Regions from separate parts of the Bacillus sp. LL01 genome, predicted to be linked through region 1. Evidence: a T-box and tRNA genes for the amino acid it is inferred to sense, from the RefSeq annotation. Region 1 holds a T-box; the other regions hold tRNA genes.
The links. A T-box is a leader RNA that pairs with one kind of tRNA and senses whether it is charged. The one in region 1 lies ahead of serS (serine--tRNA ligase), so its partner is inferred to be a tRNA-Ser.
Positions count from the first base shown of each region.

Region 2: it has a tRNA-Ser gene. The T-box ahead of serS (serine--tRNA ligase) is inferred to sense a tRNA for this amino acid. The anticodon was not compared.
Region 3: it has a tRNA-Ser gene. The T-box ahead of serS (serine--tRNA ligase) is inferred to sense a tRNA for this amino acid. The anticodon was not compared.

Region 1 is NZ_LFEL01000016.1:5,880-9,134, reverse strand. Features, by position in the region: tRNA gene AB685_RS21250 (tRNA-Ser) at 542-634, opposite strand; gene serS (serine--tRNA ligase) at 731-2,008, opposite strand; T-box leader at 2,256-2,490, opposite strand; gene pdxT (pyridoxal 5'-phosphate synthase glutaminase subunit PdxT) at 2,553-3,128, opposite strand; gene pdxS (pyridoxal 5'-phosphate synthase lyase subunit PdxS) at 3,147-3,255, opposite strand, start outside.
Region 2 is NZ_LFEL01000004.1:766-4,020, forward strand. Features, by position in the region: tRNA gene AB685_RS12525 (tRNA-Lys) at 1-30, shown strand, start outside; tRNA gene AB685_RS12530 (tRNA-Leu) at 39-119, shown strand; tRNA gene AB685_RS12535 (tRNA-Gly) at 136-210, shown strand; tRNA gene AB685_RS12540 (tRNA-Leu) at 219-307, shown strand; tRNA gene AB685_RS12545 (tRNA-Arg) at 345-421, shown strand; tRNA gene AB685_RS12550 (tRNA-Pro) at 426-502, shown strand; tRNA gene AB685_RS12555 (tRNA-Ala) at 524-596, shown strand; tRNA gene AB685_RS12560 (tRNA-Met) at 759-835, shown strand; tRNA gene AB685_RS12565 (tRNA-Ile) at 840-916, shown strand; tRNA gene AB685_RS12570 (tRNA-Ser) at 932-1,024, shown strand; tRNA gene AB685_RS12575 (tRNA-Met) at 1,207-1,283, shown strand; tRNA gene AB685_RS12580 (tRNA-Asp) at 1,287-1,362, shown strand; tRNA gene AB685_RS12585 (tRNA-Phe) at 1,382-1,454, shown strand; tRNA gene AB685_RS12590 (tRNA-Thr) at 1,520-1,595, shown strand; tRNA gene AB685_RS12595 (tRNA-His) at 1,620-1,692, shown strand; tRNA gene AB685_RS12600 (tRNA-Gly) at 1,700-1,773, shown strand; tRNA gene AB685_RS12605 (tRNA-Ile) at 1,781-1,857, shown strand; tRNA gene AB685_RS12610 (tRNA-Asn) at 1,888-1,962, shown strand; tRNA gene AB685_RS12615 (tRNA-Ser) at 1,968-2,058, shown strand; tRNA gene AB685_RS12620 (tRNA-Glu) at 2,066-2,137, shown strand; gene glgB (1,4-alpha-glucan branching enzyme) at 2,679-3,255, shown strand, end outside.
Region 3 is NZ_LFEL01000008.1:1-3,255, forward strand. Features, by position in the region: partial or broken rRNA gene AB685_RS19025 (16S ribosomal RNA) at 1-182, opposite strand; tRNA gene AB685_RS19030 (tRNA-Gly) at 304-377, opposite strand; tRNA gene AB685_RS19035 (tRNA-Pro) at 389-462, opposite strand; tRNA gene AB685_RS19040 (tRNA-Arg) at 479-555, opposite strand; tRNA gene AB685_RS19045 (tRNA-Leu) at 651-736, opposite strand; tRNA gene AB685_RS19050 (tRNA-Leu) at 761-844, opposite strand; tRNA gene AB685_RS19055 (tRNA-Gln) at 861-935, opposite strand; tRNA gene AB685_RS19060 (tRNA-Val) at 1,096-1,171, opposite strand; tRNA gene AB685_RS19065 (tRNA-Glu) at 1,222-1,293, opposite strand; tRNA gene AB685_RS19070 (tRNA-Ser) at 1,303-1,393, opposite strand; tRNA gene AB685_RS19075 (tRNA-Asn) at 1,399-1,473, opposite strand; gene AB685_RS19080 (SprT family protein) at 1,633-2,106, opposite strand; gene cmpA (cortex morphogenetic protein CmpA) at 2,212-2,322, shown strand; gene AB685_RS19085 (Tex family protein) at 2,435-3,255, opposite strand, start outside.

The DNA of each region.
Region 1 (3,255 bases):
GGTCTTTTTTTTGTCTAAAAACTTATGCTGAACGGAAAAACCAGTTGATTGAAGTGGAAGGTGCGTAGACTCCCGCGGGAGGAAGGGGCAGGTGAGACCCCGCAACGAAGGAGGGCACTGAAAAACTGAAAAAGAATTGTTTTTAATGGTTTCTAGCTGTGGATTGGAGCAAATAGCGTAGACTCCTTGAAAATGCGAGCATTTTCTGCGTGCGATGTATCGCTGCCGTAGCCATCCTTGTCCTGCAGGGGAGTAGCGACAATCTTGAGACCCCGCAGGGCGCAGCCCGAGGAGGCTCACGGACCGCCCGCAGGAAAGCGAAGCACCTGCAACGGAAATCAACCGCTCTAAGATAACCATGTTTGTTATAACTCTGTAAGTCAGCAAAAAAAATAAGCCGCCCAATTCGGACGGCTTACACATTGCCTATAAAGATGACGTCGCTTCATCTTTGGCAATAAAAAAGTCGTTACTTCTCCATAATGTAACGAACATACTCCAGTTTATGCGCTATAGATATAAAACCTAATTTAAAAATCAATGGCGGAGGAAGAGGGATTCGAACCCCCGCGGGCTTTGACACCCCTGTCGGTTTTCAAGACCGATCCCTTCAGCCGGACTTGGGTATTCCTCCGTATCGACAAAAAGTAATATATCATATTTGAAAATGCAATGTCAACAAGAAGAACAGAAAGGAAAGGTATTTTTCACCCTATCCTTCCAATGTTCACTATTTAGTCAAAAATTCTTTTCCACCCATGTAAGGACGCAATACTTCCGGAATCACTACAGAACCATCCTCTTGCTGATAGTTTTCGATGAGTGCTGCCACCGTACGTCCGATTGCAAGTCCAGATCCATTCAATGTGTGCACATGCTCCGGTTTCCCTTTTGGATCTCGGCGGAAACGGATGCCTGCACGGCGTGCTTGAAAGCTCTCGAAATTACTACAAGAAGAAATCTCACGGTATGTTTCCGCACTTGGAATCCATACTTCAATGTCATATTTCTTGGCTGCTGTAAATCCTAGATCCGCTGTACACATGCTCAAGACTCTGTAAGGAAGTCCAAGCAGTTGTAACACTTTTTCAGCATTCCCAGTCAACTTCTCGAGTTCTTCATAAGATTCTTCCGGCTTTACAAACTTCACAAGCTCGACTTTATTAAACTGATGCTGACGGATTAGCCCGCGAGTGTCACGCCCCGCAGAACCAGCCTCAGAACGGAAACAAGCACTGAATGCCGCATAATTGATCGGCAGCTGGTCGCCGTTTAATATCTCGTCACGATGCATGTTCGTGATAGGCACCTCTGCTGTTGGTACCAGGAAGTAATCCTCTTTTTCAATCAAGAAAGCATCTTCTTCGAATTTAGGCAACTGACCTGTCCCCGTCATGCTCGCTCGGTTTACCAGGTAAGGTGGTAGCACTTCTGTATAACCATGCTCATCCACATGCAGGTCCAACATAAAGTTGAACAGTGCTCTCTCTAATCTTGCACCCAAGCCACGATAGAAAACAAAGCGGCTTCCTGTCACTTTTCCAGCCCGTTCGAAATCCAAAATGCCAAGCTCATTCGCGATGTCCCAATGCGCTTTCGCTTCAAATCCGAAGCTTGGAACCTCTCCCCATTTGCGGACTTCTACATTGTCATCTTCTGTTTCTCCAACAGGAACACTTTCATGAGGAATGTTTGGGATAGACAGGAGCAATAGCTCCAAAGCTTCTTCCACTTCTCTTAGTTCCTCATCGAATTCCTTGACTTTGTCTCCCACTTCGCGCATTTCCTTAATCAGATGATCTGCATCCTGCTTTTCACGTTTCATGGCAGCAATCTGTTGGGAAACCTCGTTACGCTTGCTTTTCAGCTGCTCCGTTTGTACCAGAAGGTCCCTTCTTTTCGCATCCAGCTCTTCAAAGCGGTCCAGATCAGAAAGATCCTCCCCTCTGTGCTGAAGCTTCCCTTTAATCTCTTCAAAATTGGCACGCAATAACTTTAATTCCAACATAATAGTTCCTCCTTTTTTTATTCTAAAAATATAACCCAAAAGGGTAGGGGTATCACAGCATCCCCCTGGTGATTGTAGTGCAAGGTATGAGACTCCGGCGGGAGGTAGCGGTAGGTTGAGGAGACCCATGAAGCGTTGTGAGGAGGCTCAAGCACACGCCCCGCGGAAAGCGAATACCTGGAACGGAAATCAACAGGGAGTTCATCGAGAATTCTCCGTTTGAAAACACAAAAAACCCCCGTCCCCTAATAGGGACGAGAGTTGAATTCCCGTGTTGCCACCCTTGTTGAAAAAGACCTATCGCCTTCTCCCACTTCATTCGATAACGGTAATAATCTTACCGATTTGACTTACTATGCCACTAAGGCAATTCGGCCAAGTGCTCAAGGATGGATTCACAAGTGTCATACATCGGTTTTCACCAGCCACCGACTCTCTTTTGGTATGTGCAGCATGCTACTTTTTCCTATCAACGCTTTAGCAATATTTTCTTATTAGATAATCTACTACAAGTTTCTCTTTCATGCAATAGTTTTATACCTAATTATTTGGACTCTTTCACCATATTGACGAAATACTGTGTAATACGGTGGTCCTCTGTCAATTCCGGATGGAATGAACATCCAAGAAATTGTCCTTGGCGTGCAGCGACTATCCGACCGTTATGTTTGCAAAGCACTTCCACATTTTCTCCGACTTCGACAATATGCGGCGCGCGGATAAACACTCCGACAAAATCCTCTGCAACACCTGCAATATCCAGCTCCGCTTCAAAGCTGTCCACCTGACGGCCGAAAGAGTTACGTTCCACTTTCGCATCCATAAAAGCCAAGTGCGGCTCTTCATAGCCAACAATCTCATTTGCAATCAGAATGAGCCCGGCACATGTACCAAACACAGGCTTTCCACTTGCACCGAACTCTCTCAATGGCTGCATGAAGGAATACTTATCAATGAGTCGGCGCATTGTGGTACTCTCGCCGCCTGGAATGATCAGGCCATCTATTTCAGTGAGCTGCTCCGCTCTTTTCACTACAATTGCTTCTGCTCCAGATGCTTCAATGGATCGTACATGTTCCCGAACTGCACCTTGAAGTCCCAAGACTCCAACCTTCACCATACGTTAAAACTCCTTTACTTACCAGCCACGCTCTTGCATGCGATTTTCAGGTAATAGTGTAGAGATTTCGATACCTTTCATTGCAGTTCCCAATCCTTTGGATAGGCTTGCAATCAATTCATAATCT
Region 2 (3,255 bases), on a different contig from region 1:
TCGAAGGTTCGAGTCCTTCATGGCACACCATTTATCTTGCGGGTGTGGCGGAATTGGCAGACGCGCTAGACTTAGGATCTAGTGTCTTTGACGTGGGGGTTCGAGTCCCTTCACCCGCATTTTAATCTTATATTAGCGGAAGTAGTTCAGTGGTAGAACATCACCTTGCCAAGGTGGGGGTCGCGGGTTCGAATCCCGTCTTCCGCTCCAAGAGACTTGCCGGGGTGGCGGAACTGGCAGACGCACAGGACTTAAAATCCTGCGGTAGGTGACTACCGTACCGGTTCGATTCCGGTCCTCGGCACCAGAGATTTTTAAAGCAGTAAAATAACTTTCATTTATAAGCGCCCGTAGCTCAATTGGATAGAGCGTTTGACTACGGATCAAAAGGTTAGGGGTTCAAGTCCTCTCGGGCGCGCCATTATCGGGGAGTAGCTCAGCTTGGTAGAGCACTTGGTTTGGGACCAAGGGGTCGCAGGTTCAAATCCTGTCTTCCCGACCATTAATTTCCTTTATCATTTACGGGGCCTTAGCTCAGCTGGGAGAGCGCCTGCTTTGCACGCAGGAGGTCAGCGGTTCGATCCCGCTAGGCTCCACTTTAATACTTTTTCTTTTTGGCGGTGTAGCGACGAGCGTTACTACAAGAATATGCTCCGAGTTGTCCCGACGGATTTACATCCTTGAATTTGCTTGCAGAGGAAGGGACACAGACCAATAACAATGGTACCAGTAAATCTAATGAAATACTTTTTCTTTTTGGCGGTGTAGCTCAGCTGGCTAGAGCGTACGGTTCATACCCGTGAGGTCGGGGGTTCGATCCCCTCCGCCGCTACCAAAAAGGACCTTTAGCTCAGCTGGTTAGAGCAGACGGCTCATAACCGTCCGGTCGTAGGTTCGAGTCCTACAAGGTCCACCAGTTCTTTCTATACGCGGAGGAATACCCAAGTCCGGCTGAAGGGATCGGTCTTGAAAACCGACAGGGGTGTCAAAGCCCGCGGGGGTTCGAATCCCTCTTCCTCTGCCATATTATTTAATTGTTATGGTGAGTATAGAATGAAGTTATTATCGCAGGATGGAGCAACGAGCATCTGCTTCTTGCAAAAGCTTCGAGTTGTACCGATCGATATACTTCACTGAATAAGCTTTCAGAGGTCGGGACAGTCAGTATGAAAAGTACATACGTAAACAAATCTTAATTAATATTATCGCGGGGTGGAGCAGTCCGGTAGCTCGTCGGGCTCATAATCCGAAGGTCGCAGGTTCAAATCCTGTCCCCGCAACCAAATGGTCCCGTGGTGTAGCGGTTAACATGCCTGCCTGTCACGCAGGAGATCGCCGGTTCGATCCCGGTCGGGACCGCCATTTTTCAACTCAATAGTATGGCTCGGTAGCTCAGTTGGTAGAGCAATGGACTGAAAATCCATGTGTCGGCGGTTCGATTCCGTCCCGAGCCACTTTGATTTTTTTACGTGGTGAAAATAATAAGATTTTTTCAAACAGTGAAAATAATCATTATCATGCCGGTGTAGCTCAGTTGGTAGAGCAACTGACTTGTAATCAGTAGGTCGTGGGTTCGACTCCTATCGCCGGCACCATTTTTACAAAAAAATATTATTATGGCGGTTGTGGCGAAGTGGTTAACGCACCTGATTGTGGTTCAGGCATTCGTGGGTTCGATTCCCATCAGTCGCCCTTTTTAGCGGGTGTAGTTTAATGGTAAAACCTCAGCCTTCCAAGCTGATGTCGTGGGTTCGATTCCCATCACCCGCTCCATTTTTATGGGCCTATAGCTCAGCTGGTTAGAGCGCACGCCTGATAAGCGTGAGGTCGGTGGTTCGAGTCCACTTAGGCCCACCATAGAGTATTATATTTAAATCTTTGTAATATTCCACCATAGCTCAGCGGTAGAGCATTCGGCTGTTAACCGAAGGGTCGTAGGTTCGAATCCTACTGGTGGAGCCATTTCTGGGGAAGTACTCAAGTGGCTGAAGAGGCGCCCCTGCTAAGGGTGTAGGTCGTGTAAGCGGCGCGAGGGTTCAAATCCCTCCTTCTCCGCCAGAATTTAGGCCCGTTGGTCAAGCGGTTAAGACACCGCCCTTTCACGGCGGTAACACGGGTTCGAATCCCGTACGGGTCATCAAAAGTTGTGGTATTTTTAAAATATCATGGCTTTTTTTATTTGTCCTCTTTCTTCTTTTCTATCAATAGTTTTTATCGCTCCTGCAATTTCCTTTTCCTACTAATTTCAATACACCCAATCTTTTTTTTATAACTTATTCCATTCCCTTTTTCAATTCCTTTTAAACCTGATTTTCAATAATAAATTTAGTATTTAAATATAACAATAAAATGTAAGCGTGTACATTTTACTAATCATACTCTAGTTATCGAAAAAACTTTTCGACATATAACTACAAAAATCCTCCTAGTATTTAGTCGAATCAACTCAGTTTGTAACCCCTTACAAAAACGTTGATAAATCAAGAGTTCAAGTAGAACAACAATGAAAACGATTTCCTAAAAAATTGAAATTTCGACAAATTCCCCTATGAGAATAAATTCTGTTGCTTTATGTCATACGATTCTGACTTGTCGTATAAAGGAGAATATTATAAAAAAGAGAATATGTAGTGTATAACAATATTCTTTTTATAGGGAATGACGGAAGGGTGAAAAATTTGATTGCTACAAGTGCCACTGATTTTCAACTGCACCTTTTTCATGAGGGGACGTTATATAAAAGTTATGAGCTTTTTGGAGCACATATCATACGCCATCGAAAGAAAGTATTAGGGACAAGATTTACTGTGTGGGCTCCCAATGCGAAGGCTGTTCGTGTAATGGGTTCTTTTAACGAGTGGAACGGAGAGAAGCATCCACTTGAAAGGTTAAATAATGAGGGTGTGTGGAGCATCCATATTGATGAAGATCTAAGCAAACATTTATATAAGTATGAAATTGTTACAGAGTCGGGAGATGTATTACATAAGGCGGACCCATTTGCTTTTCATGCTGAGGTTCGTCCTAAAACGGCTTCCATAGTCTATGATTTGGAAGGATATAAATGGAAAGATCAGAACTGGCGCAGAAAGAAAAAGCGAAAGCTGGTTTACGAGAAACCCATGTTCATATATGAGCTGCATCTTGGTTCCTGGAAGAAGAAAGATGGAGGCGAGCTCTATTCCTATAAAGAACTGATTGCCGAGCTTATCCCTTATGTAAAGGACCATGGATTCACTCATATTGAATTGCTTC
Region 3 (3,255 bases), on a different contig from region 1:
ATTATCCGGTATTAGCTCCGGTTTCCCGAAGTTATCCCAGTCTCACAGGCAGGTTGCCCACGTGTTACTCACCCGTCCGCCGCTGACTTCTTAAAAGCAAGCTTTTAAGAAGTCCGCTCGACTTGCATGTATTAGGCACGCCGCCAGCGTTCGTCCTGAGCCAGGATCAAACTCTCCAATAAAGAGTTTGAGCTTTTGCTCAAAATTTGCTAGCTTGTCTTACTTTTCGTTCATTTGTTAATCCCGTAGGATCAACGTTTGACGCTGTTGTTTTGTTTAGTTTTCAAAGATCATTCAATATTATGGAGCGGGTGATGGGAATCGAACCCACGACATCAGCTTGGAAGGCTGAGGTTTTACCATTAAACTACACCCGCATTATTCAAAATCGGGAAGACAGGATTTGAACCTGCGACCCCTTGGTCCCAAACCAAGTGCTCTACCAAGCTGAGCTACTCCCCGTTCACTTTATAAATAATGGCGCGCCCGAGAGGACTCGAACCCCTAACCTTTTGATCCGTAGTCAAACGCTCTATCCAATTGAGCTACGGGCGCTTCATATTAACGTTTTATTTGATGTCCCTCTGAGAGGCGACTTAACTATAATATCAATTCCAGTGTTCTATGTCAACACTTTTTTAAATTTCTTTTGGTGCGGCCGAGAAGAGTCGAACTTCCACGGGGTTGCCCCCACTAGGCCCTCAACCTAGCGCGTCTGCCATTCCGCCACGACCGCAAAAATGAATGGCTAGTAAATGTATGGTGCGGGTGAAGGGACTCGAACCCCCACGTCAAAGACACTAGATCCTAAGTCTAGCGCGTCTGCCAATTCCGCCACACCCGCATACATTTTATAAAGTTGGCTGGGCTAGCTGGATTCGAACCAACGCATGTCGCAGTCAAAGTGCGATGCCTTACCGCTTGGCTATAGCCCATTGAATATGCTCCGTGAATTTAGCTTCTTAGAGTAAGCTGCATGTGCTTACACCGCAGATATTATTTTGTCTATTTCTGAAGGAAATAGGCGGAATAATATCGACACCAAAATCCGAGAGACTCTCAATATTATAGAAAAGAGGAAATCCGAAGTCCCTCTGGTGGAGGATGACGGGATCGAACCGCCGACCCCCTGCTTGTAAGGCAGGTGCTCTCCCAGCTGAGCTAATCCTCCAGGATAGAAATGGGAAGCAAAGCAAAATTGAATTGCTTCCCACTTTGTAGTGACCCGTACGGGATTCGAACCCGTGTTACCGCCGTGAAAGGGCGGTGTCTTAACCGCTTGACCAACGGGCCTTAAAGAAATGGCGGAGAAGGAGGGATTTGAACCCTCGCGCCGCTTACACGACCTACACCCTTAGCAGGGGCGCCTCTTCAGCCACTTGAGTACTTCTCCATATATGGCTCCACCAGTAGGATTCGAACCTACGACCCTTCGGTTAACAGCCGAATGCTCTACCGCTGAGCTATGGTGGAATATTACTATTGAAACGGTACGTCGGATGTTAACCGACTGCTTTAATTTTAATAAGCTTGTACTAAAAAGTCAAGTTATTTTGAAGCTGGAATGATATATTATCATAATTGTCTTCGTGCCACTTTTCTAAAACAGCGACTAGAATAAATTATCATATTTTACTGGTGGATGTCAACATGCTTTTCGATTTCTCTAAGTTTCCCTCTACATTTTCCACATCTATACTTGATTGTATTCACTCTTCTTACTCTTTTATATAATTGATGACAATCCTTGCATTCATATATGCGGAAAGTTTTTGGTTTGAATTGTGGTGTGTGGATGGGGGTACAGAACCTTGGAGCACCCACTGCCTTTAGCAAGGAACGAAAATCATGATCTCGATGTTTATATCCTTTCCCTTGAATGTGCAAGTGGTAATGGCAGAGTTCATGTTTGATGATTCCTATAAGTTCATTCATACCAAGGGCATTGTAATACTTTTTGTTGATTTCGATATTACTTGTGGAGGTCAGGTATCTTCCTCCTGTTGTTTTTAAACGGTGATTGAATGATGCCGTGTGGCGGAATGGCCAGCCGAAATATTTTAAGGAAATCTCTTCAGTAAGTTTCTGTAGTTCTTTGTCTTCCATTTCTTTCCCCTCCTTACCTTCGAACCCTCCCCATTATACTGCATACTATAGAAAAAAATATCATTTTTGAGCCTTCGAGTAAAATGTTGAAGGAGGTACGGGAAGATGCCGTCTTGGTTTAGAAAGCAGATGCAGCGCGCTTACCTGGAAAAGGATCGATACCAAATTAAAATGTTGAATCAGTGCTGGTTTTTTTATCAAAAGAAGAATAGCTGAATGATAATAACCCCGAATTGCCTCTGAACGAGACGGCAACTTGGGGTTTGTTTTCGTAAAACGGAGCAGTTGATTTCCGCCCAGGGCTTCAATCAACAGCTTTAATATCTTATTATACTTCCTGCATTTCTGGTTGCAGCATTGTCAGGGAAACTCGACCTTTATTTACCTCAACTCCGTCCACCCATACAGTGACAATATCCCCCACTGACACAACATCGAGCGGATGCTTTACGAAACGGTTGCTTAGTTTAGAGATATGGACAAGGCCATCCTGCTTCACTCCTATGTCAACGAAGGCACCGAAGTCAACAACATTACGTACCGTCCCTTCTAGTTCCATTCCTTTTTGCAGATCTTCCATCTTCAGGACGTCCTGCTTGAGAAGTGGAGTTGGCATGTCATCCCGAGGGTCCCGTTCCGGTCTGATCAGGGAGTCGATAATATCCTGCAGCGTGATTGGTCCAATACCAAGATCATCCGCAAGTCTGGCCACATCCAATCCTTTTAGGGCATCTTGCAGTTTGGCAGTACCAATCTCTTTTTCGGAAGTTCCCAACTGCTTCAATAGTTTCTTTACGTCCGAATAGGTTTCCGGGTGGATATCGGTTCTATCCAGAGGTTGTTTACCATCTATGATTCTAAGGAAACCAATACACTGTTCGTACGTTTTGGCACCAAGTCTCGGGATTCCCTTTAGATCAGACCTGCTGGCGAATTTGCCATCTTCCTCGCGCTTTTTCACAATATTATTCGCTACAGTCTTAGATAACCCTGCGACATATTGAAGCAAAGATGAGGAGGCAGTGTTGACATTCACTCCCACTCGGTTCACTACTGTTTCCACAACGAAATTCAGGGATTCTGCCAGACGCTTTTGGGCGACATCATGCTGGTATTGACCGACACCTACTGATTTAGGATCTATTTTAA